3 regions of the Achromobacter sp. genome follow, and region 3 is predicted to be linked to each of the others. Evidence: predicted binding sites of a transcription regulator. Region 3 holds the regulator's gene; each other region holds the start of a gene.

Region 1 (6,891 bases), on a different contig from region 3:
CGAACCACTGCAATTGCGGCGCCAGGCCGGCGACTTCTCCCACGATCAGCAGCGCGGGCGACCGGATTGCGTGCTCGGCGGCCAAACGGGGCAGTTCTGCAAGCGTGCCCGACAGCACGCGCTGTTCGGGCCGGCTGCCGTTTTCGATCAGCGCGAACGGCGTCTGGGCTGCGCGCCCGTGGCGCAACAGGCGTCCGGTCAGCAGATCCAACTGGCCAACCCCCATATAGAACGCCAGCGTCTGCCGCTCGCGCGCCAGCGCAGGCCAGTCCAGGTTGTCTTCGTCCTCACGGCAATGCGCCGTGATCAGCCGGACCGACTGCGCATGCTCGCGGTGCGTCAGCGGGATGCCCGCATAGGCCGCACAGGCCAGCGCAGCGGTGATGCCGGGCACCACTTCATAGCGCACGCCATGCGCGCGCAGATATTCCAGTTCTTCGCCACCCCGTCCAAAAATGAACGCGTCGCCGCCTTTCAGACGCACTACACGGCGGCCTGCCTGCGCATGCTCCACCAGCAGGGCGTGGATGCGCGCCTGGGTCGCGTGGTGGTTTTCGCCCGGAAGCTTGCCGACCGGCACGCGGTCGGCATCACGGCGCGCCAGCGCCATGATGTCGTCGCTGACCAGGCGGTCATACAGGATGACGTCGGCTTCGTTCAAGGCGCGCAGCGCCTTCAGCGTCAATAGCCCGGGATCGCCGGGGCCTGCCCCCACCAGCACCACGCTGCCGTCGGCGGGCGCCAGCGGCGCAGCCAGGGCATCGACCAAGGCGGCCTCAGCCCGGGTGGGCTGCTGCTGGCGCAGGAAGCCGGCTACGGGGCCGTCCAGCAGCCAGTCGTAGAAGCGGCGGCGCGCGCCCAGGTCGGGGTGGCTGGCACGAATGCGCTTGCGGTAGGTGGCGGCCAGGCCGGCCAGTTGGCCCAGCGTGTGGTCGAACAGCGATTCGATGCGTTCGCGGATGCGCCGCGCCAACACCGGCGCCACGCCCGAGGACGAAATGGCCACGATGACGGGCGACCGGTCGACGATGGACGGTACCTGGAAGGAGGACAGTTCCGGGTCGTCCACCACGTTGGTGAAGATGCGGCGGGCGCCGGCGGCTTCAGACACCGCGGCGTTGGCGGCGCGGTCGTCGGTGGCGGCGACCACCAGCCAGACGTCGTCCAGCCAGGCGGCATCAAACCGCCCGGCCAAATGGCGGATGCGGCCTTTGGCGGCCAACGCAGCCAGCGCGGGCGTCAGTTCCGGCGCACCCACGACGACTTCGGCCGAGGCTTCCAGCAGGGCGAGCGTCTTGCGCTCGGCCACCGCGCCACCGCCCACCACCAACACCAGCCGCGCTTTCAAGTCGGCAAAAATCGGGAAAAGCTTCATCAAATGCCCGCCCCGGGCGTACCCGGCGAAATATCAGACGATCATAGGGAGCGGGTTTCATCCCCACAACTTTTGATTTCATGAATCCATATAGCTAAAAATCATGTAGCTAGCCCTTGCCCAGCCATTGGCTCATTTCGACGACCTCGCGGGCGACTTCCCCCAAGCGCTTCTGGCTCTGCATGGCGCGTTCGCGCAACAGGCGGTGCGCCTCATCCTCGGGAATGGCGCGCGCCTTCATCAATATTCCTTTTGCCCTTTCGACCCATTGCCGGTCGGCCAGGCGCAGTTGCGCGTCGCGCAGTTCTTCGCGGCGAGACTTCTCCATGGCGAAACGCTCGATCGCCACCGTCAGCAGCGGTTCGATCCGGGCGGCCGGCACGTCGCCCACCACATAGGCCGCGACACCCGCGCGCAGGGCGCTGCGGATGGTGTCCCGGTTGCCGTTGTCGGTGAACATCACGACCGGGCGGTCGCTGTGCTCGCTGGCCACACAGACGTTTTCCAGCGTGTCGCGCCCGGGGGCGTCGCTGTCGATCAGCACGACGTCGGGGGCGGCCTCGGCGATGGCGGCGGCCAGGTCCATGCCGGGCGCCACTTCCGCGACGATGCGCACGCCCGCCGCGGCAAGCGTCTGCCGCAGCGACACCGCGCGTCCCTCGCCATCGTTGAGCAGCATGACTTTCAGCATGAGATCCCCCAGATGCTTTCAGTCATGCAAGTTCCGTGCCATCTCGATGGCGTGCGGGGATCAGCGCCCGGGCACAGCCGCAGGGCCTCAGCCGCACAGGCGTGGTGCGCCGCCGCATCGATGGATGCACCAACTTGGTTCGCGCCTGGTGCGCCGGGCCAACGCGGCGCGCGCGCGGCGTTCGTGTAAAGCCAACGCTGGCGCGGGATTTGGGCAGGTATGGGGAAAAATAACGCAGTTGGCACGGTGATTGCTTAAGTGGAATCAGGGGGCCAACGGCGGTCGCCCGACGCAACGCGCCGCACCACGCGGCTAGGAACAACGACGTTCCGCAGCGCCAATGGACTGGGTTCCATGGCGCGCGGAACGTTTTTTTTTGCCAGGAGCCATGCATGACGCCAGTGACACGTAGCCCCTCCACCCGACCCGCCACCCGCGCGGACCTGACCGCTGACGCCGGCCGCCGCAAGTGGTTGAGCGGAACGGCGCGCGCGGTGGCGGGCGCCAGCCTGCTGTCGCTGGTTGATCCGCTGGTGCGCGCAGGCGCCTGGGCGGCAGGCACCGACGCGCCTGAGAAGACCGAGGTGAAGATCGGTTTCATCCCGCTGACCGATTGCGCTTCGGTCGTGATGGCGTCGGTGCTGGGCATCGACAAGAAGCATGGCGTGACGATCACGCCGTCCAAGGAAGCCTCGTGGGCCGCGGTGCGCGACAAACTCATGAACGGCGAGCTGGACATGGCGCACGTGCTGTACGGCCTGGTCTATGGCGTGCATCTGGGCGTCGGCGGGCCGAAGAAGGATATGGCAGTGCTGATGAACCTGAACCAGAATGGCCAGGCGATCACGCTGTCGAACAAGCTGCTGCAAGCCGGCGCGCGCGACGGCGAATCGCTGGCCAAGCTGATGGCGGCCGACAAGCGTGAATACACCTTCGCGCAGACCTTCCCGACCGGCACGCACGCCATGTGGCTGTACTACTGGCTGGCGACCTACGGCATCCATCCGATGCAGGACGCGAAGGTCATCACGGTGCCGCCGCCGCAGATGGTGGCCAACATGCGCGTGGGCAACATGGACGGCTTCTGCGTGGGCGAACCCTGGGGGGCGCGCGCCATCATGGACAAGATCGGCTTCACCGCCGTGACCACGCAAGGCATCTGGCAGGATCATCCCGAAAAGGTCCTGGGCACCAGCGCGGAATTCGTGTCGCGCAATCCGAACACGGCACGCGCCGTCACTGCAGCGATCCTCGAGGCCGGCAAGTGGATCGACGCGTCTGCCGCCAACCGCCAGAAGACGGCCGAAACCATCGCCGCGAAGTCCTATGTGAACACGGACGCCAGCGGCATCGTCGACCGCATGCAGGGCCGCTATGACGACGGGCTGGGCAAGACGTGGACCGACGAGCATGCGATGCGCTTCTACGCCGACGGTGCGGCGAATTTCCCGTATCTGAGCGACGGCATGTGGTTCCTGACGCAGCACAAGCGCTGGGGCCTGTTGAAGGAGCATCCGGACTATCTGGCGATCGCCAGGCAGGTCAACCGCATCGACCTCTACAAGCAGGCGGCGTCGGCCGCCGGCGTGGCGCTGCCCGCCAGCGAAACGCGCAGTTCCAAATTGATCGACGGCGTCGTGTGGGACGGCAACAACCCCGCGGCCTATGCCGACGGATTCAAGGTCAAGGCCTGAGGCCGGTAAAGAAAAGGGGCATGCAATGTCTACCGTAACGAATGTGGGCCGCGGCGAGGCGATCTTCGCCGCGGGGCGCGAGCGGCTGGAGTCCGTGCTGAAGGCCGTCGCGGGCCCGGTGGCCGGCTTTGCGCTGTTCGTGCTGGTGTGGCAGGTGGTGGCCATGCGGATTCCGGAGATCCCGACGCCAGGGGTGACCTGGCACGCGGCGGTGGAACTGTTCTCGGATCCGTTCTATGACAACGGCCCCAACGACAAGGGCATCGGCTGGAACCTGCTGGCGTCGCTGGAGCGCGTGGCGATCGGCTTCGGGCTGGCTGCGGTGGTCGGCATCCCGGTCGGCTTCGCCATCGGCCGCTACGCCGCGATCAGCGCCATGTTCTCACCCATCGTCAGCCTGCTGCGTCCGGTGTCGCCGCTGGCCTGGCTGCCCCTGGGGCTGCTGTTGTTCAAGGCGGCCAATCCGGCTGCGATCTGGGCCATTTTCATCTGTTCGATCTGGCCGATGATCATCAACACCGCGGTAGGCGTGTCGCGCGTGCCGCAAGACTATCTGAACGTGGCGCGGGTGCTGAACCTGTCGGAATGGAAGGTCACGACCAAGGTGCTGCTGCCGGCGGTGCTGCCCTACATGCTGACGGGCGTGCGCCTGTCCATCGGCACCGCGTGGCTGGTGATCGTGGCGGCGGAAATGCTGACCGGCGGCACGGGCATCGGCTTCTGGCTGTGGGACGAGTGGAACAACCTGAAGGTCGAGCACATCGTCATCGCCATCTTCGTGATCGGCATCGTGGGGCTGCTGTTGGAAACCCTGCTGGTCGCGCTGGCCCGCCGCTTCACCTATACCGAGGAATAGGCCATGAAGAAATTCGTACGCATCGAACGCGTGGGTCAGACGTTCACCACCCGCAAGGGCGTCTTCGTGGCGCTGCGCGACATCGACTTGACCGTGGAGCAGGGCGAGTTCATCACGCTGATCGGCCATTCGGGTTGCGGCAAGTCCACGCTGCTGAACCTGATCGCCGGGCTGACGCGCCCCACCAGCGGCGTGCTGCTGTGCGCTGAACGCGAGATCACCGGGCCCGGGCCGGATCGGGCCGTCGTGTTCCAGAACCACTCGCTGCTGCCGTGGCTGACCTGCTTCCAGAACGTGTACCTGGCGGTGGAACGCGTCTTTGGCGGCAAGGAGAAGCGCCCGCAACTGGCTGAGCGCACCCGCGCCGCGCTGGAACTGGTGGGTTTGCTGGCGGCGCAGAACAAGCTGCCGCGTGAAATTTCGGGCGGCATGAAACAGCGCGTGGGCATTGCGCGCGCGCTGGCGATCGAGCCGGGCGTGCTGCTGATGGACGAACCGTTCGGCGCCTTGGACGCGCTGACGCGTGCGCACCTGCAGGACGAATTGCTGAAGATCGTGGCCAAGACGCGCACCACCACCATCATGGTCACGCACGATGTGGACGAGGCGGTGCTGTTGTCCGACCGCATCGTCATGCTGACCAACGGCCCGGCGGCGACCATCGGCGAGATCCTGCCAGTGCCGCTGCCGCGGCCGCGCGACCGCTTGCGGTTGGCCAATGACGCGACCTATCTGGCGTGCCGCGCCTCGGTCGTGGATTTCCTGCATCGCCGCCACGGCAATCCCGAACGCTCGCGGGCGGCGGCGCAGGCCAATGCCGTCCTGGACGCCACGGCCGCGGAGGGCAGCGGCGCCCAGGCCGCGACCCGCGCGGCCGCTTGAAGGCCAGCCACGGAGGCCGTCATGGGTGCAAAGCAGAAGCTGGTGGTGGTGGGCAATGGCATGGCGGGCATCCGCACGGTGGAAGAACTGCTGGCGCTGGCGCCTGACCTGTACGACATCACGGTGTTCGGCGCCGAGCCCCACACCAACTACAACCGGATCCTGCTGTCGCCCGTTCTGACCGGCGAACGCACCTTGCAGGACATTGTCCTGAACGACGAGGACTGGTACGCGCGCCACGGCATCCGCTTGCTGCGCAACCGCAAGGTGACGCACGTGGACCGACTGCGCCGCATCGTGCACGCCGATGATGGAACCGAGGCGCCCTATGACCGGCTGCTGCTGGCCACGGGGTCGAACCCGTTCATCCTGCCCGTGCCGGGCGCCGACCTGGACGGCGTGGTCGCCTTCCGTGATATCGGCGACGTGAACCGGATGATCGAAGCGTCCTCGCGCTATCGGCACGCCGTCGTGATCGGGGGTGGGTTGCTGGGCCTGGAAGCGGCCAACGGATTGGCCGCGCGAGGCATGGAGGTGTCGGTCGTGCATTTGGGCGAAGCGTTGCTGGACCGCCAGCTGGACGGCGCGGCGTCGGCGATGCTGCGGCACAGCCTGGAGGCGCGCGGCCTGACGTTCCTGCTGGGCCGCCAGACCCAGGCGATCCTGGCGGGCGACGACGGCCGGGTTCGGGCGCTGCGTTTTGCCGACGGGCAGGAGATTGCGGCGGACCTGGTGGTGATGGCCGTGGGCGTGCGCCCGAATACGGAGCTGGCCGCGCGTTGTGGCTTGCACGTTGACCGGGGCGTGGTGGTCACCGATACCCTGCAGACCTACGACCCGCGCATCTACGCGGTCGGCGAATGCGTCAGCCATCGCGGCACCGCGTACGGGCTGGTCGCGCCCCTGTTCGAGCAGGCCAAGGTCGCGGCCAACCATCTGGCCCTGCAGGGCATCGGGCGCTACGAAGGCAGCGTGGTCTCGGCCAAGCTCAAGGTCACCGGCATCGATCTTTTTTCCGCCGGGGATTTCGCGGGGGGCGCAGAGACGGAAAGCATCACGGTGGCCGACGCGCTGGATGGCGTCTACAAGAAGCTGGTGATCCGCGGCGACAAGCTGGTGGGCGCCTGCTTGTACGGCGACACGGCGGACGGCGCCTGGTATATGCGGCTGATCCGCGACGGGCAAGACATCGGCGGCCTGCGAGACCAGTTGATGGCGGGCGAAAGCGCGGCAGGCGGGTAGGGGAATGGCCATGCCGTCGATCGTCCGGATTCCGGTCGTGAATGCCGGGACCGCTTCCGAGGTGTCATCGGTGTGCTGTTATTGCGGCACCGGTTGCGGCGTGCGCGTCCAGGTGCGGGACGGCGCCGTGTTGCGGGTGCGCGGCGACGAG
Region 2 (6,891 bases), on a different contig from region 3:
ACTCGCCTTTCCACGCATCCATGACCGACATCCCACAGCCCCGAAAATCGCCGCGCCAGCTTAGATCGCAGCACACCGTCGACACGATCCTGCAGGCGACGGCTCGCGTTTTGGCCGCGAACGGCTATGCGGGCACCAACACCAACCTGATCGCCGAAACCGCGGGCGTCAGCGTGGGATCGCTGTACCAGTACTTTCCGAACAAGAACGCACTGATCGCCGCGCTGCATCAGCGCCACGACAACCAGATGCTGGACGTCATCGACATCGTGCTCAACAGCAACCCCGCGGCCACGCTGGAAGAACGCGTGGCCGCCATCGTCCAGGCGATGCTGCACGCACACCTGCTGGAGCCCGCGCTGCACCGCGTGCTGGAACGCGAGTTCCCGCTGTTCGACACGCCGCGCGAACACAGCCTGGCCGATCAGGACATCCATCGCCGCATGCGCCACTTGCTGGAACTGCACCGGGCCGAGATCGCGCAACAAGACCGCGACCTGGCGACCTATGTGGTGCTGCGCATCATGGAGTCTCTGGTGCATGCGGCGGCGCTGGAACCGCCGGCCGGGTTTTCCCCGGAGCAGCTTGAACGAGCCGTGGTGGATGCGGTGATGGGATATCTGGCGACGCCGGGCGGCGCCGCGCCGCGCAAGAAGGCAAGCGCCGCGAAGGCCGGCAAGCCGGCGGCGCCGGCCAAGAAAGCCACGCGCCGGAAAACTGCAGCCTGAGTGGCCGACGCGCAGACAGCGGTCAGCGCCTGGCGGTTTGCGACTAGCTGTAGACGATTCGCTGCAGGCGATCAGCGGCTGGCGTCTTCGGCCATGCGGGCCAGGCAATCGGATGCCTTGCCCACCACGATGCGGGCGCTGCACGCCAGCATCAGGTTCAGGTTCAGGCCGAAGTCTTCCACGGTGTAGCCCTCGGCATCCACCATGCGCGACACGCCGTCGTCGGCTGCCGCCCCCACCGCCACCTGGTCGACCAGCGAACCGGCTTGGCCGGTATAACCCCATACCGGTTTGCCGCAAGCGATGGCATAGCCCACCTCGAAGGCCGTGCCCGAATCGGGTTCGGCGCCGCGGAAGGCATTCAGGTTGGCCATCACCATGTCGGCGCGCCGGATCAACGCCACGTTCTCGCGGTAGATCCACTGCGCCAGCGCCGGCCCCGACAAGTCCTTGGGCGCCATGTTGTCCAGCGGGAACAGGCCGTCGAAACCATAGGTGGCGCACAACGCCTTGAGCCGCTGGCCATGCGCCACGGCATCGGGCAGGAATACGTCGAAACCCGCGAGATACACGCTGCGCATAGGGGCTTACTCCGGTTCTGAAACGTTGAAGGCTTCGCCGGTGGCGAAAAACGAACCGCCGGCCAGATAGTGGATCGAGCGCCGGTCGTCTTGCGGGAAGTGCCAGCGGTTGTCCGAAAACGCGTCCGGGGCGGCCCACGCGGCGACGACCTCGCCGATGAACAGATCATAAGCCTGTTGGTTGTGCGGTTCCGGCACGACCTTGCATTCCAGCCAGCCCAGGCAGCCGGCCACCAGCGGCGCGCCGATCTTGCTGGCGGGAAACGTCGACAGGCCGCAGGCCTGGAACTTGTCTTCGCCGCGCCCCGATTCCGAACCCACTTTCAGCGTGGCGGCCGCTTGCGCGCGTGACGGGATGCACAGCGCGAATTCCCCCGACGCTTCGATCAGTTCGCGCGTGTAGGTGTTCTTGTCCACCACCACCAGCATCTTGGCCGGGTTGAAGTCCAAGGGCATCGCCCAGGCGGCCGCCATGACGTTGCGCGCGTCGCCGTGGGCGCTGGTCACCAGCACCGTGGGCCCGTGGTTCAGCAGCAGGTAAGAGCGGGGCAGGTCGACGGCTTGAATGTTGGACATGGCAGGGGGGCTTAAAACATGCCGTTCTGATTGGCGGGGTTTTCGGGGATTTCCTGGCTGACGTCCCAGTGCTCGACGATCTTGCCCTTATCCACACGGAAGATATCCACAACCGCCTGGCCGCGGTCTTCCGGTGAGTCGCGCCACTGGTTATGGATCACCACCAGATCGCCCTCGGCGATCACGCGCTTGATCTCGACGATGGCTTGCGGATGCTGATCGAAATAGGGCGGGAAGAAATCCACCATCGGCCCGACGCCGTCGCGCATGTAGGGGTTGTGCTGCACGTAGTTGGGGCTGACGTACAGGCGTACCGCCTCGTCGATCTCGCGGTCCTGGAACATCATCCGGAAGAACGCCGTGACGATCTCCTTGTTCGACTGGGGCGCAGCCGCAAGCGCTGGCGACGCCGCCAGGCAGTGGGAGGCGACCAGCGCACAGGCGGCCAACGATTTCAACTTCATACGCATACAGGACAACTCAGGATGACGCCGGCTGGCGGCCTGCCAGTTTACAAATAAAAACGCAGGTTCCGCCCCCGCCGCACAATGAAAAAAGGAGCCCTTGACGGGCTCCCTTTTCCTTGCCTGGCGGCGGAATCAGTATCCGACGGTGAAGCGGCGGCGCGAATGCTTGGGCGTCTCGATCTCGTCGGCCAGCGCAATCGCATAGTCTTCCATCGAGATCCAGCTCTTGCCGTCGTCGTCGGCCAGCAGATAGTCGTCGCCCACGCGGAACGTGCCCGTGCGCTCGCCCGGCTCGAACAGCGCGGAGGGCGACAGGAAGGTCCAATTCAACACCTTTTCCTGGCGCAGCGTATCCAGGAACACGACGCCGGCGCGGGCCTCGGGCTTGTAGGCGTCGGGGAATTCCGGGGTATCGATCAGCAGCTTGCCGGGGGCCACCAACAGGCTGCCCGCGCCGCCCACGACCAGCAGGCGCGGCACGCCGGCGTTCTTCACGGCTGCCAGCAAGGGGCGCGCGTCGGTCGACACGAAACGCGTGGCGCTGACGACGGCGTCGTGGCCGGTCAGCAGCGGCGTCAGGGTTTCGGGGTCGGTAGCGTCGCCCTGCTGGATGGTCAGGCCGGGCTGGGCATTCACGTCGGCCGGGTTGCGGGCGATGCCCGTCACCTGGTGCCCGCGCTTGAGCAATTCGTCGGCCACGCGGGAACCCACGCGGCCGGTAATGCCGATCAATGCGATTTTCATGGTCTTGCTCCTTGGGAGGGAAGCCGGAGCGGGCGGCGCACGATGCGCCGCAACACGCTCCGGTTCAGGCAAATCCATACTATTCGGTCAAATCCGAACAAAAAACCCAATAAATCGGAAGAGTTTTTTGCAATTCATGCATCAATCGGCCGGATTCAACCTGCGTTGCGCTGCGCTTGATAAACCTGCAAGTGCGAATACGCCACCCGCAGATAGGTCGCGTCGACACCCAGCGTGCGGGCGCGCCGCACCATGTCGCCCACAATGTGGTCGGCCTCGACCGGCAGGCCCTGGCGCAGGTCGCGGAACATGGACGCCGTCATGGGTTGCGTGCGGTCGCTCATCAGCTTTTGCGCGAAGGCATCGGCTTCGGGGCGGACCGCATGGCCGGACGCGGCCGCCACGGCTTGCGATTCCTGCAACAGGCTCTTCAGGATGTCGATGCCGTCGTCGGTGGAGGCGATCTGCCCGATCGCGCCGCGCATCAGGCAGGTGCCGGCGGCCAGCGTCGTCAGCATGACGTACTTTTCCCAGATGTCCTGGTGGATGTCTTCGCTCAGGCGGCTGACGTATTCGCCGCCGGCAAGCGCCTGCTCCAGCGCCACGCAGCGTTCGCTGCGGGCGGGGCCCGCGCGTTCGCCGAAGACGATGCTGGCGTGCTTGCCCAGGTGCACGACTTCGCCCTCGGGGCCAAGCGTGGCGTTGATCTGGCACAGCCCGCCCAAGACGCGGTGCGGACCGAATTCGCGGTCCAGCACGTCGTACTGCAGCACGCCGTTCATGATGGGCAGCACCGCCGTGTCGGGGCCGACCGCGGGGCGGATGGCGTCGATGGCGCTGGCCAGGTCATAGGCCTTGCAGCTGAGCACGACCACGTCGTACTGGCCCTGCAGGGTCTGCTGCGTGGCCAGCTTGGGGTGCAGCGTGGCGTCGCCGAACGGGCTCTGGATGCGCAAGCCCTGTTCGCGGATCCGGGCCGCGCGCGGTTCGCGCACCAGGAAGGTCACGTCCGCGCCCGCCTGGGCGGCGCGTCCGCCGAAATAACCGCCGGTGCCGCCGGCACCCAAGAACAACAACCGCATTTGTCTCTCCTGTAGCTGCCCGCCTGTTTCGCGGGCTGATACGGAATTATGCGCTTGGCGCGGCGGCCGGCGCATTGTGCAAGCGCCCGCTGCCCACGCGCCGGACAGCCGATTTCGGCAAGCGGCGGGCTCAGACGGCGTGGTTGTGTTCCGCCCAGGCTTCGTAGCCGCCGCGCAGCGCCCAGGTCTTGGGATAGCCCGCCGCGCGCAGGCGCGAGGCCAGCAGCGCGGCCGACACTTCATTGGGGCAGGCGCAATACACCACGATGTCGGAGTCCAGCGCGCCCGGATCCAGCGCCGGCAGCGGCGCCTTCAGGTCGACAGCGATGGCGCCCGGAATGCGTTCGGCATCTCGCTGCGCTTCAGGACGCACGTCGAAGACCACCGTGTTGCGGCCGTCCTGGCGCCATTGCATCAGTTCATCGACGGACACGCGGGGGATGACGCGCAGGCTGCGCAGGAGGATCCGGCGGCGCAAAAAGCGCGTCAGGATATACAGCGCCAGCACCGCTGCCAGCACGCCCAGGCCCATGGCGCCGTAGGTGCCCAGGATTTCCAGCACGTCATTGACCACGCTGTGGAACAGGCCGCCCAGCAGCAAGGCGGACCCCGCCCAGATCATGGCGCCCACCAGGTCATAAAGCAGGAAGCGCCGGTAGGCGGTGCCCGTCAGGCCCGCCATGACGGTCGACAGCGCGCCCGCGCCAGGCAGGAACTTGCACACCAGCAGCGCCCGCACGCCGATGCGCAGGTACAGGCGCTGCGTCTGGCGGATGCAGGAATCCTGCGACAGCGACATCTTGCAGATCACGCCCAGCAAGCGCGCGCCGTAGCGGCGGCCGGCGGCATACCAGAGGGAGTCGGCCAAGAGGCAGGCCACGGTGGCCGCCAGCCAGGGGGTCAGCCATCCGGCCGCGCCGCCCAACGCGCCCGCGGCGATCAACATGGGATACGCGGGCACGGGCAGGCCCGCCTGTTCGACCAGGACGTTCGCGAACACCAGCCACCCGCCGTACTGCTCGAGCAGCAATTGAATGTCTTGCATGGACTTTCCAGCTTGCCGCGCGGGGCGCGGCTCATCCTTCGATTTTAGGCGCGCGACGGCTCGCCAGGCGCATTGCCCGCGCGGCTTGCACCGCAACACGGCGTTTCACGCGCGCAATGTCCAACCCTTGGGACACGGTGCACCATCTTGGTGCCACGTTTCCCCGCCGGGGTGCCTATAATCCTGCCCGTTCATCAGGTTTCCCCGACTTGTCGCAGGAATGCCTCATGGCATACAACTTGCTTCGCCTGGACTGGCTGCGCACCGACCATTCGGATGGGACGCGCCCCCGGCGCCCCCATCCCCATGACTGATCCCACGCCTACGTTTTCGTCCGCTTGCGCCGACCCTGCCCGTCGGCGGCCGCAGCCAGGCATGCGCATCGTCGCCCCAACGGTTCCCCCTTTCCATCCCCGCGAAGGAGTCTCCCGCATGAAATCCCTGTCCACCCCGTCCGCCGGCGGCATCGCGCGCCGCGGCCTGCTCAAGCTGGCGGCCGCTGCCGCCGCTGGCGCTTTGCTGTTCTCGGGCGCGGCGCAAGCCCAGGCCCCGGCCAAGACGAAAGTCGCCGCCATCTACACGGTGCCGGTCGAGCAGCAATGGGTGTCGCGCATCCACAAGGCGCTGACGGCCGCCCGCGACCGTGGCGAGATCGAATACACCTTCTCGGAAAACGTCACCAACGCCGACTACGAGCGCGTCATGCGCCAGTACGCCGAGCAGGGCAACAAGCTGGTGGTGGGCGAAGCCTTCGCCGTGGAAGCCGCCGCCCGCAAGGTGGCCAAGGACTATCCGCAGACCGCCTTCCTGATGGGTTCCTCGGGCAAGCCGCAGCAACCCAACTTCTCGGTGTTCGACAACTACATCCAGGAACCCGCCTACCTGACCGGCATGATCGCCGGGGGCATGAGCAAGACCGGCAAGATCGGCCTGGTCGGCGGCTACCCCATCCCGGAAGTGAACCGCCTGATGCAAGCCTTCATCGAAGGCGCCAAGGAAGTGAACCCGAAGGCCGAGTTCACGGTGACCTTCATCGGTTCGTGGTTCGATCCCCCGAAGGCCAAGGAAGCGGCCTTCGCGATGATCGACAAGGGCGCGGACGTGCTGTACGCCGAACGCTTCGGCGTGTCGGACGCGGCCAAGGAACGCGGCAAGCTGGCCATCGGCAACGTGATCGACACGCAGCCGCAATACCCGGAAACCGTGGTGGCATCCGCGCTGTGGAGTATGGAGCCCACGATCGACGAGGCGCTCAAGCAAGTGAAGGCGGGCACGTTCAAGGCGGCCGACTTCGGCCAATACTCGCTGATGAAGCACAACGGTTCGTCGCTGGCGCCGCTGGGCACCTTTGAATCGAAGATCCCGTCCGAGCTGATCGCCCGCGTAGAGGCCAAGCAAAAGGCCATCCTGGACGGCAGCTTCACGGTGCAGGTCGTCGACAAAGAACCCAAGTCCTCGGCACGATGAACCAAGCGCCTCTCGCCCTGCAACTGACGGGGATCACCAAGCGCTTCGGCAGCCTCACGGCCAATGACGACATCTCGCTGACGCTTCGGCAAGGCGAAGTCTTGGCCCTGCTGGGCGAGAACGGCGCCGGCAAATCGACCCTGGTGTCGATCCTGTTCGGCCACTATGTGGCCGACGCCGGCAGTATCGACGTCTTCGGCA
Region 3 (6,891 bases):
TCGGTGGCTCCCAGGCGCAGCGCCTGGACGGCATAGTCGACCGTACCGTGTCCCGTCATCACCACGACCTCAGCGCTGGCGGCGGCGACATTCTTGAAGATGTCCATGCCATTGCCGCCCGGCAGCCGGACGTCGGTCAGCACCAGATCCGGCGCCTGGCGCTCCAGTTGTATGAACGCGTCCTTGACGCTGGCCGCCAGCGCGACCGAGAAGCCGCTGTCGCGGCCCAGCTCGGCCAAGGTCTCTCGTATCGCGTCGTCATCGTCGACGATCAGCAAATGAGGCATTAACTTCTCCGTAGGACGATACGCGGCAGGACGTCCGGGCCGCGCATTCTTATTGGAATGAGAATAGTCACTCTGGCGGCGACAGGCGTAAATATTCGATACTGTCCACTAAAGTTTTCGAATACTTGCAACTGGTCGCATTCCTGGGGGCACCCCGCCTCTACGATTGGTGAATCGCGATTGGCCCCGACGGGCCGAGGTATCAGCATGGCAAATCGCACCACCACCGGGCGCTTGGACGCGGTTGCGTCCCCCGCCCTTCCGATGGACGTGGCCGGCCTGTCGCCAGTCATGCAAAAGCTGGGCGCCCAGTTGCAACTGGCGGCATCCACCGACGCGAGCGTCTTCATCGTTGGAGAAAGCGGCGCCGGCAAGGAGATCGTTGCGCGCGCGATCCATGACGCCAGCGAACGTCGCAGCCAACCCTTTGTCGCCGTGAACTGCGGCGCCATCAGCGGCACGCTTGCCCATGCCGAATTGTTCGGCCATGAAAAGGGCAGCTTCACCGGCGCACTGGCCCAGAATGCAGGGTATTTCGAATACGCCAGCGGCGGAACCCTGTTCCTGGACGAAGTCACCGAAATGCCACCCGACATGCAGGTGCATTTCCTGCGCGTCCTGGAGGCAGGGACTTATCAGCGCGTGGGGGGGTCAGATCTGCTGCGTGCCAATGTGCGCATCATCTGCGCCAGCAACCGGGATCCTGCGGCCTCCGTCGCCGATGGCCGGATGCGACAGGACTTCCTGCACCGGCTGTTGGTCATCCCCCTGCGCGTGCCGCCTTTGCGCGAACGCGGAGATGACGCACTCATCCTGGCGCACCGGTTCCTGGACACTCTCAACGCCCAGCATCGAACACAGAAGACATTCTCCAAGCCAATGCTGGAGGCGATCCTGCAACATGACTGGCCAGGCAACGTGCGGGAACTGCGCAATGTCGTGCAGCGCGCCTTCATCTTGTCAGACACGCAATTGGACACCGACCTCCTGGCGCGGGGCCCGGCGCGCCAACGGACGGAATTGCGTGACGGTTCGCTGAACTTTCCGGTCGGCATGCCGCTGGGCCGGGCCCAGCGCGAGTTCATCCTGGCGACGCTGGCGCACCATGACGGTGACAAGCGCTTGGCGGCAGACACCTTGGGCGTCAGCCTGAAGACGCTCTACAACCGGCTGGATGTGTACGACAAGGAAGGCCTGGCGGACCGCTGAGCAGTTCTTACCGCCGGCTTGTAATAGCGGCTCCGCAAGCGGCCGCCCTCCTCTCGATGCCCGCCCGCAAGTCCACCTGGCATGGATCTTGCATGAGTATCCAGGATACGCCGCCTTCCGGCGGCTCCCGGCAAGGAGACTCGATTGGGCCACCCTACGCAAGAATTGCGCCTGCGACAGCAGATGACGCTGGCGCCCCGGCTGCAGCAGTCCGTCAAGCTGCTGCAGATGTCGGCGCTTGAGTTCACGACCGCGGTGGAGCATGCGCTGGCCACCAATCCCTTTCTTGAAGACGGCGACGAGCAGGAAACCGACGGTACGGCCAACGGCCTGGACGCGAAGCCTCTGGGTTTCGGCAACGACGCCGACGACGCCCACGGCGCCGACACGTCCAGGGAGCAGACGGCGACGCCGGGCGCTGAAGGCGAGGAACCGCCTCCCGATGCGCCTACTTATTCCGGCGATTACCCCATGCCGTCGTCCGGCACCGGCGGTGGCGAAGGCAAGGACCTGGGCCAATGGGCCAGCGCGTCGCTATCGATGCGTGAACGCCTGTCTCTGGACCTTGGCAACTATCACCTGCAGCCGCGTGATCGGCTGCTGGCGGAATTCATCATCGACGCCCTGGATGACGATGGCTATCTGCGCGTGCCGCTCGACAGCCTGTGCAGCCCGGACCGTCCCGAATTCAACCCGCCGCCCGATGACGCGGAATGGACCACCGCCCTGCGCCTGGTTCAGCAGTTGGACGCGCCTGGCCTGGGCGCGCGCGACCTGACCGAATGCCTGACGCTGCAACTGTCAGCCGCGCGTACTGTCGACCCGGCGACCCGTGACTTGGCGTTGCGCATCGTGCGCGAGCATCTGGACCGCCTGGGGAAGAACGACTGCGTGGGACTGCGGCGCCTGCTCGACTGCTCCGATGACGCGCTGCGCGAGGCGTGCGCGCTCATCCGCAGCCTGGACCCGAAGCCGGGCGCCCGCTACAGCGCGGAAGCCCCCGTGTATGTCGTGCCCGACGTGTTCGTGGACAAGTGGCACGCGCGCTGGCGCGTGCTGCCCAACCGTAACGCGATGCCGCATGCGCGCCTGCACCGCACCTACGCAGACCTGTTCCGCCGTGCCCGCTTGGACGATCGCAGCCCCATGGCCCAAGAGCTGCAGGAGGCGCGCTGGCTGGTGCGCAACGTGGAACAGCGTTACACCACCATCCAGCGTGTCGCAGAGGCCATCGTCAAACGGCAGCAGACGTTCTTTGAGTACGGCGAAGTGGCGCTGCGACCCCTGATGCTGCGCGAAGTCGCCGACGATCTGGACATGCACGAGTCCACGGTCTCTCGGGCCACCGTGGGCAAGTACATGGTGACGCCGCGTGGCGTGTTCGAGTTCCGCCACTTCTTCTCCCGCGAGCTTGCCACCGAATCGGGCGGTTCGTGCTCCGCCGCCGCGGTGCGGGCCCTGATCAAGGAAATGGTCGACGCCGAAGACCCCACTATGCCGTTGTCCGATGTGGCCCTGACGCAGCAACTGGCCTCCAGCGGCATCCTGCTGGCGCGCCGTACCGTATCCAAGTACCGCGGGCAACTGCGCGTGCCGCCCGCGGAGTTGCGCCGCCAACACTAGCGGTTTTGCCGGCCGGCGCCGAACGCAAAGAAGGCTTCCCAGCGGAAGCCTTCTTCTTTATGGCAGCCCCGAGGGGGCTGCCAAGTTCCGGACGCTTACTTCGAGCCACCCGAATTCGGATACCCCGGAGGCGGCGCGGCGCCGGCGGCCGGCGTGCGTGGCACGTTGTCGTTGGCCTCGCGAGGACGCTTGGGCGTTTCATCGGAGTGCTTCTTGCCCGAAGACATGGTGCCGCTATGTTGCATCGCGGGCGCGGTGGTCCCCGTAGAGGGCGTCGCATTGGGCGCAGGCGCCATCTGCCCCGCCGGCAAGGGGCGGTTCGGCTGGGCGGCGGAGGCGTCGTTCGGCGTGGAAGACGGCGTAGTCGGGCTGGCGGACTGGGCCAGCGCGGCGCCGGCGGACGTCAGGCCCGTCAGCAGTACAAAAGCGCAAGTCATGGCACGGGTTTTCATAGTCAGACTCCTTGGTTGGAATGCAAGGACCTGTACGCAAGCCTCGTTCCCGCACCCCACCCTGTCTTCATCCGCCCGCCTGCCTGCGCAGCCCGCCGTCCAGCACGTGGGGACGGGTATTTTTTACCTGTCTTTGCAACCCTGGCATCCCCTCGCCAGTGCTACGTCGAGCCTGCGCCGCCCGGCACCGCGTCGCGCGGCTCGGCCAGCATGTGCTGCACCCTTTCGCCCAACGCATCCAGCGAGAACGGCTTGACGATCAATTCCATCCCCTGCTCCAGGAATCCCCGGTCGTGCGCCGCGCTTTCGGCGTATCCCGTCATCAGCAGCACTTTCAGCCCCGGATGCGCCGCCCGCGCGGCATCCGCCAGTTGCCGACCGTTCAGGGCCGGCAAGCCAACGTCCGTCACCAACAGATCGATGCCGGACGTGCCCAGCACCAGCTCCAGCCCCGCCTCGCCATCGGCCGCGGTCAAAACCCGCATGCCCAGCTCGACCAGGCACTCGTGCACCATGTCGCGCACGTTGTCGTCGTCTTCCACCAGGACCACCACGGACGGCTGCCCCACGCCCGGCGCCTGTTGGGCCGAGGGCTCCGGACGCGCTGCCGCATCTGGCGCGCCGTCGTACCGGGGAAGGAAGAGCCTGACCGTCGTGCCCTTGGCGACCGCGCTTTCCAGCGTGGCCATGCCGCCGGCCTGCTTGGCAAAACCATAGATCATCGATAGCCCCAAGCCCGTCCCTTCGCCCAACGGCTTGGTCGTGAAGAACGGATCAAAAGCATGGGCCAACACGTCTGGCGGCATGCCACAGCCGACGTCCGACACCGACACTTCCACGAAATCCCCGGACTTCACGCCGGGAAACTGGCGCAACCGCATCGCATCCATGGACTGATTCAGGCCAGCTATGGTCAAGGCGCCGCCATTGGGCATGGCATCGCAGGCGTTGATCACCAGATTCAGCAACGCGTTCTCGAACTGATTCTTGTCGCATCGTACAGTCCAGAGTCCCGGGTCCAGGTCGAAGACCAGGCGCACGCGCTCGCCCGTGTATCGATGGAACAGGTCGGCCATCGACTGCAAGGTCGACCCTACGCTGAATGGCTTCGGGTCAATGGGCTGGCGCCGGGAAAAAGTCAGCAAGCGTTGCGTCAGGTGCGCGGCCCGGTTGGCGGAATCCATCGCCACGTTGATGAAGCGCTCTGCCTGCTCGGGCGTGTCGGCGTCCAGCTTGCGTTTGATCAGGTACAAGGCGCCCGTGATCCCCTGGAGCATGTTGTTGAAGTCGTGCGCGATCCCCCCTGTCAGCCGCCCCACCGCTTCCATCTTCTGCGACTGCCGCAACGCCTGCTCGGTATCCCGAAGCATCTCGGCCTGCGCCTTCAGGTCGGTATCGTCCCGGCCCGTCATGTAAAGGCTATCCTGCGACCACGACATGCTCCAGGTGATCCAGCGATAGGTGCCGCCGCGCGCCAGCAACCGGTTTTCCATATGCCGCACCGCTTGCGCGGGGTCCGCGTGGGAAGCTTGCGCGATGGCGGCGCGCGTGGCCGCCTGGTCGTCCGGATGCACCAGTTCGGCCAGCCCCATGGAAAGGAACTGCTCCGGACTCCATCCCAGGATGGGCCGCACCGCCGGGTTCACGCTCACGAAGCGCTCTTGCGCGTCGACCACGGCAAGCAACTCCGGCGACAGGCGCCAGATGCGGTCGCGTTCGGCAATGGCGTGCTCGACCCGTTGCTCCAGCGTCCGGGCGTATTGCGAGCGCTCGACGGCATCGCACATGCGTTCCGTCACCTCTTCAATGAAAGTGAGATCGCCGGCCTTGAGCCGGCTGGTGGATTGCGGACGCACCAATAGCGCGGCCCCCTGCCGCCCCCAGCGGCGCATCGGCACCACGATCGCGGAGGGGCGGACCTCGCCCTCCGAATCCGCCAACAGCGGTTCGACATAGGCCGTGCGGCCCTTGCGCAGCGCAGCCTTGAACTCGTCGCCAAACTGCCCGGGCCCGAGCGCCGGCTGGGTCGCCCGGTCCCCCTCGGACCGCCAGCACGTGGACGGCGACACCGACTCCGCATCGTCGCCGGGCCAGTCCACCACGGCCACCAGGCCCAGCGACAGATGTTGCCCCAGGCCTTCGCAGGCGGCGCGTTCGATTTCCGACTGGTGGTGCAGTTCACGCATGCGGTCACCCAGCGACAGCAGGAAATTCTTCCGGTGCTGCCCCTCCCACAGTTCCGTCTCGGCAGCCTTGCGCGCGGTCACGTCCAGGAACAACGCCATCATCCGGTCGTCGCCATCCTTGCGCGCGCGGGCCTCGTACCAGGCCTCCTTGGGAGCCGGCACGGCGAACTCGAACTGCGTTGGCTCACCGGTTTCCACCACTTGGGCGAACGCGTCCATGATCTGCCCGGGCACCCCCGGGATCATCTCGCGCAGCGTATGGCCCAGCGTATCGCCTTCCCGCATGCCGCTTTGGCGCTCGAATGCCGGGTTGACCTCCAGAAAGCGGAAATCCACGATGCGGCCGCTGTCGTCGCGCAGCGCCTCGCTCAGGAAGAAGGCTTCCTGCATGCCGTCGAACATCGCACGCCAGCGCTCGCCGCTGGCGCGCAACGCGGTGTCGGTCAGGTGGCGTTCAATCGCCAACGCCGCGCTGCGCGTCACCAGCGCAATGGCGTCGATATCGTCGGCCGATGGCGAACGCACGGCGCCGTAGTAGTTCGAGAACACTCCCAAGAGGCGTCCGTCCGGCGCCTTGATCGGCGTGGACCAGCACGCCCGCAATCCGTGCGCCAGCGCCAAGTCGCGCCAGCGTTCCCAATCGGGATGCGAGGCGATGTCCTCCACATACACGGCACTGCCTGCAAACGCCGCCGAGCCCCAGGACGCCATGTGCGGCCCGATCGGCGTGCGCTGCACTGCCAGGTTGAACGCCGCGGGCAAGCTGGGTGCCGCGGCATGCAACAGGAATGTCCCGGTATCGTCGATCAGGGCGATCGCCGCGCGTAATTCGACGCTGGATTGCGCCTCGATAGCGTACAGCACGTGCTCCAGCACGTGCGGCAGCGGCATGCCTGCGGCAATCCGCTGCAACATGATGCGTTCGTCTTCCAGACGGGCAAGCGTATCCGTCCAAGGGAGGGCTACGCGATCTTGTTTTTTCAACATGTCTGCCCCCTTTCGCCAACGCCTACTGTATTGCGGGGCGGGGTCGCCTTGCGGAAACGCTCGGTAACGCGACGCTACCGTTCCTGCTCCAACGGGGTGTCTGCGACCAGGCGCAAGGCGTTCAGCGCTTCGGGCTTGTCGACCAGC

Evidence for each region. The regulator sigma-54, encoded in region 3, starts transcription at its own class of promoters, with help from an activator protein. The targets are predictions, from matches to a motif close to TGGCANGNAANCTGCTTT.
Region 1: the regulator sigma-54 is predicted to act here: its motif matches at 2,090-2,107, upstream of ACO6D5_RS21275 (ANTAR domain-containing response regulator).
Region 2: the regulator sigma-54 is predicted to act here: its motif matches at 5,452-5,469, upstream of ACO6D5_RS23350 (BMP family protein).

Annotation. Positions count from the first base shown of each region.
Region 1 covers NZ_DBHKZA010000062.1:27,993-34,883, forward strand. The annotation lists gene cysG (siroheme synthase CysG) at 1-1,375, opposite strand, end outside; gene ACO6D5_RS21275 (ANTAR domain-containing response regulator) at 1,485-2,066, opposite strand; gene ACO6D5_RS21280 (CmpA/NrtA family ABC transporter substrate-binding protein) at 2,459-3,760, shown strand; gene ntrB (nitrate ABC transporter permease) at 3,786-4,616, shown strand; gene ACO6D5_RS21290 (ABC transporter ATP-binding protein) at 4,620-5,498, shown strand; partial or broken gene ACO6D5_RS21295 (NAD(P)/FAD-dependent oxidoreductase) at 5,520-6,734, shown strand; gene ACO6D5_RS21300 (nitrate reductase) at 6,745-6,891, shown strand, end outside.
Region 2 covers NZ_DBHKZA010000074.1:20,824-27,714, reverse strand. The annotation lists gene ACO6D5_RS23385 (TetR/AcrR family transcriptional regulator) at 21-728, shown strand; gene ACO6D5_RS23380 (nucleoside 2-deoxyribosyltransferase) at 800-1,309, opposite strand; gene ACO6D5_RS23375 (flavin reductase family protein) at 1,316-1,885, opposite strand; gene ACO6D5_RS23370 (nuclear transport factor 2 family protein) at 1,897-2,355, opposite strand; gene ACO6D5_RS23365 (NAD(P)H-binding protein) at 2,485-3,096, opposite strand; gene panE (2-dehydropantoate 2-reductase) at 3,252-4,178, opposite strand; gene ACO6D5_RS23355 (DedA family protein/thiosulfate sulfurtransferase GlpE) at 4,309-5,223, opposite strand; gene ACO6D5_RS23350 (BMP family protein) at 5,656-6,690, shown strand; gene ACO6D5_RS23345 (ABC transporter ATP-binding protein) at 6,687-6,891, shown strand, end outside.
Region 3 covers NZ_DBHKZA010000013.1:64,958-71,848, reverse strand. The annotation lists gene ACO6D5_RS07050 (sigma-54-dependent transcriptional regulator) at 1-287, opposite strand, end outside; gene ACO6D5_RS07045 (sigma-54 interaction domain-containing protein) at 579-1,496, shown strand; gene ACO6D5_RS07040 (RNA polymerase factor sigma-54) at 1,641-3,119, shown strand; gene ACO6D5_RS07035 (hypothetical protein) at 3,215-3,571, opposite strand; gene ACO6D5_RS07030 (PAS domain-containing protein) at 3,733-6,744, opposite strand; gene ACO6D5_RS07025 (DUF2325 domain-containing protein) at 6,819-6,891, opposite strand, start outside.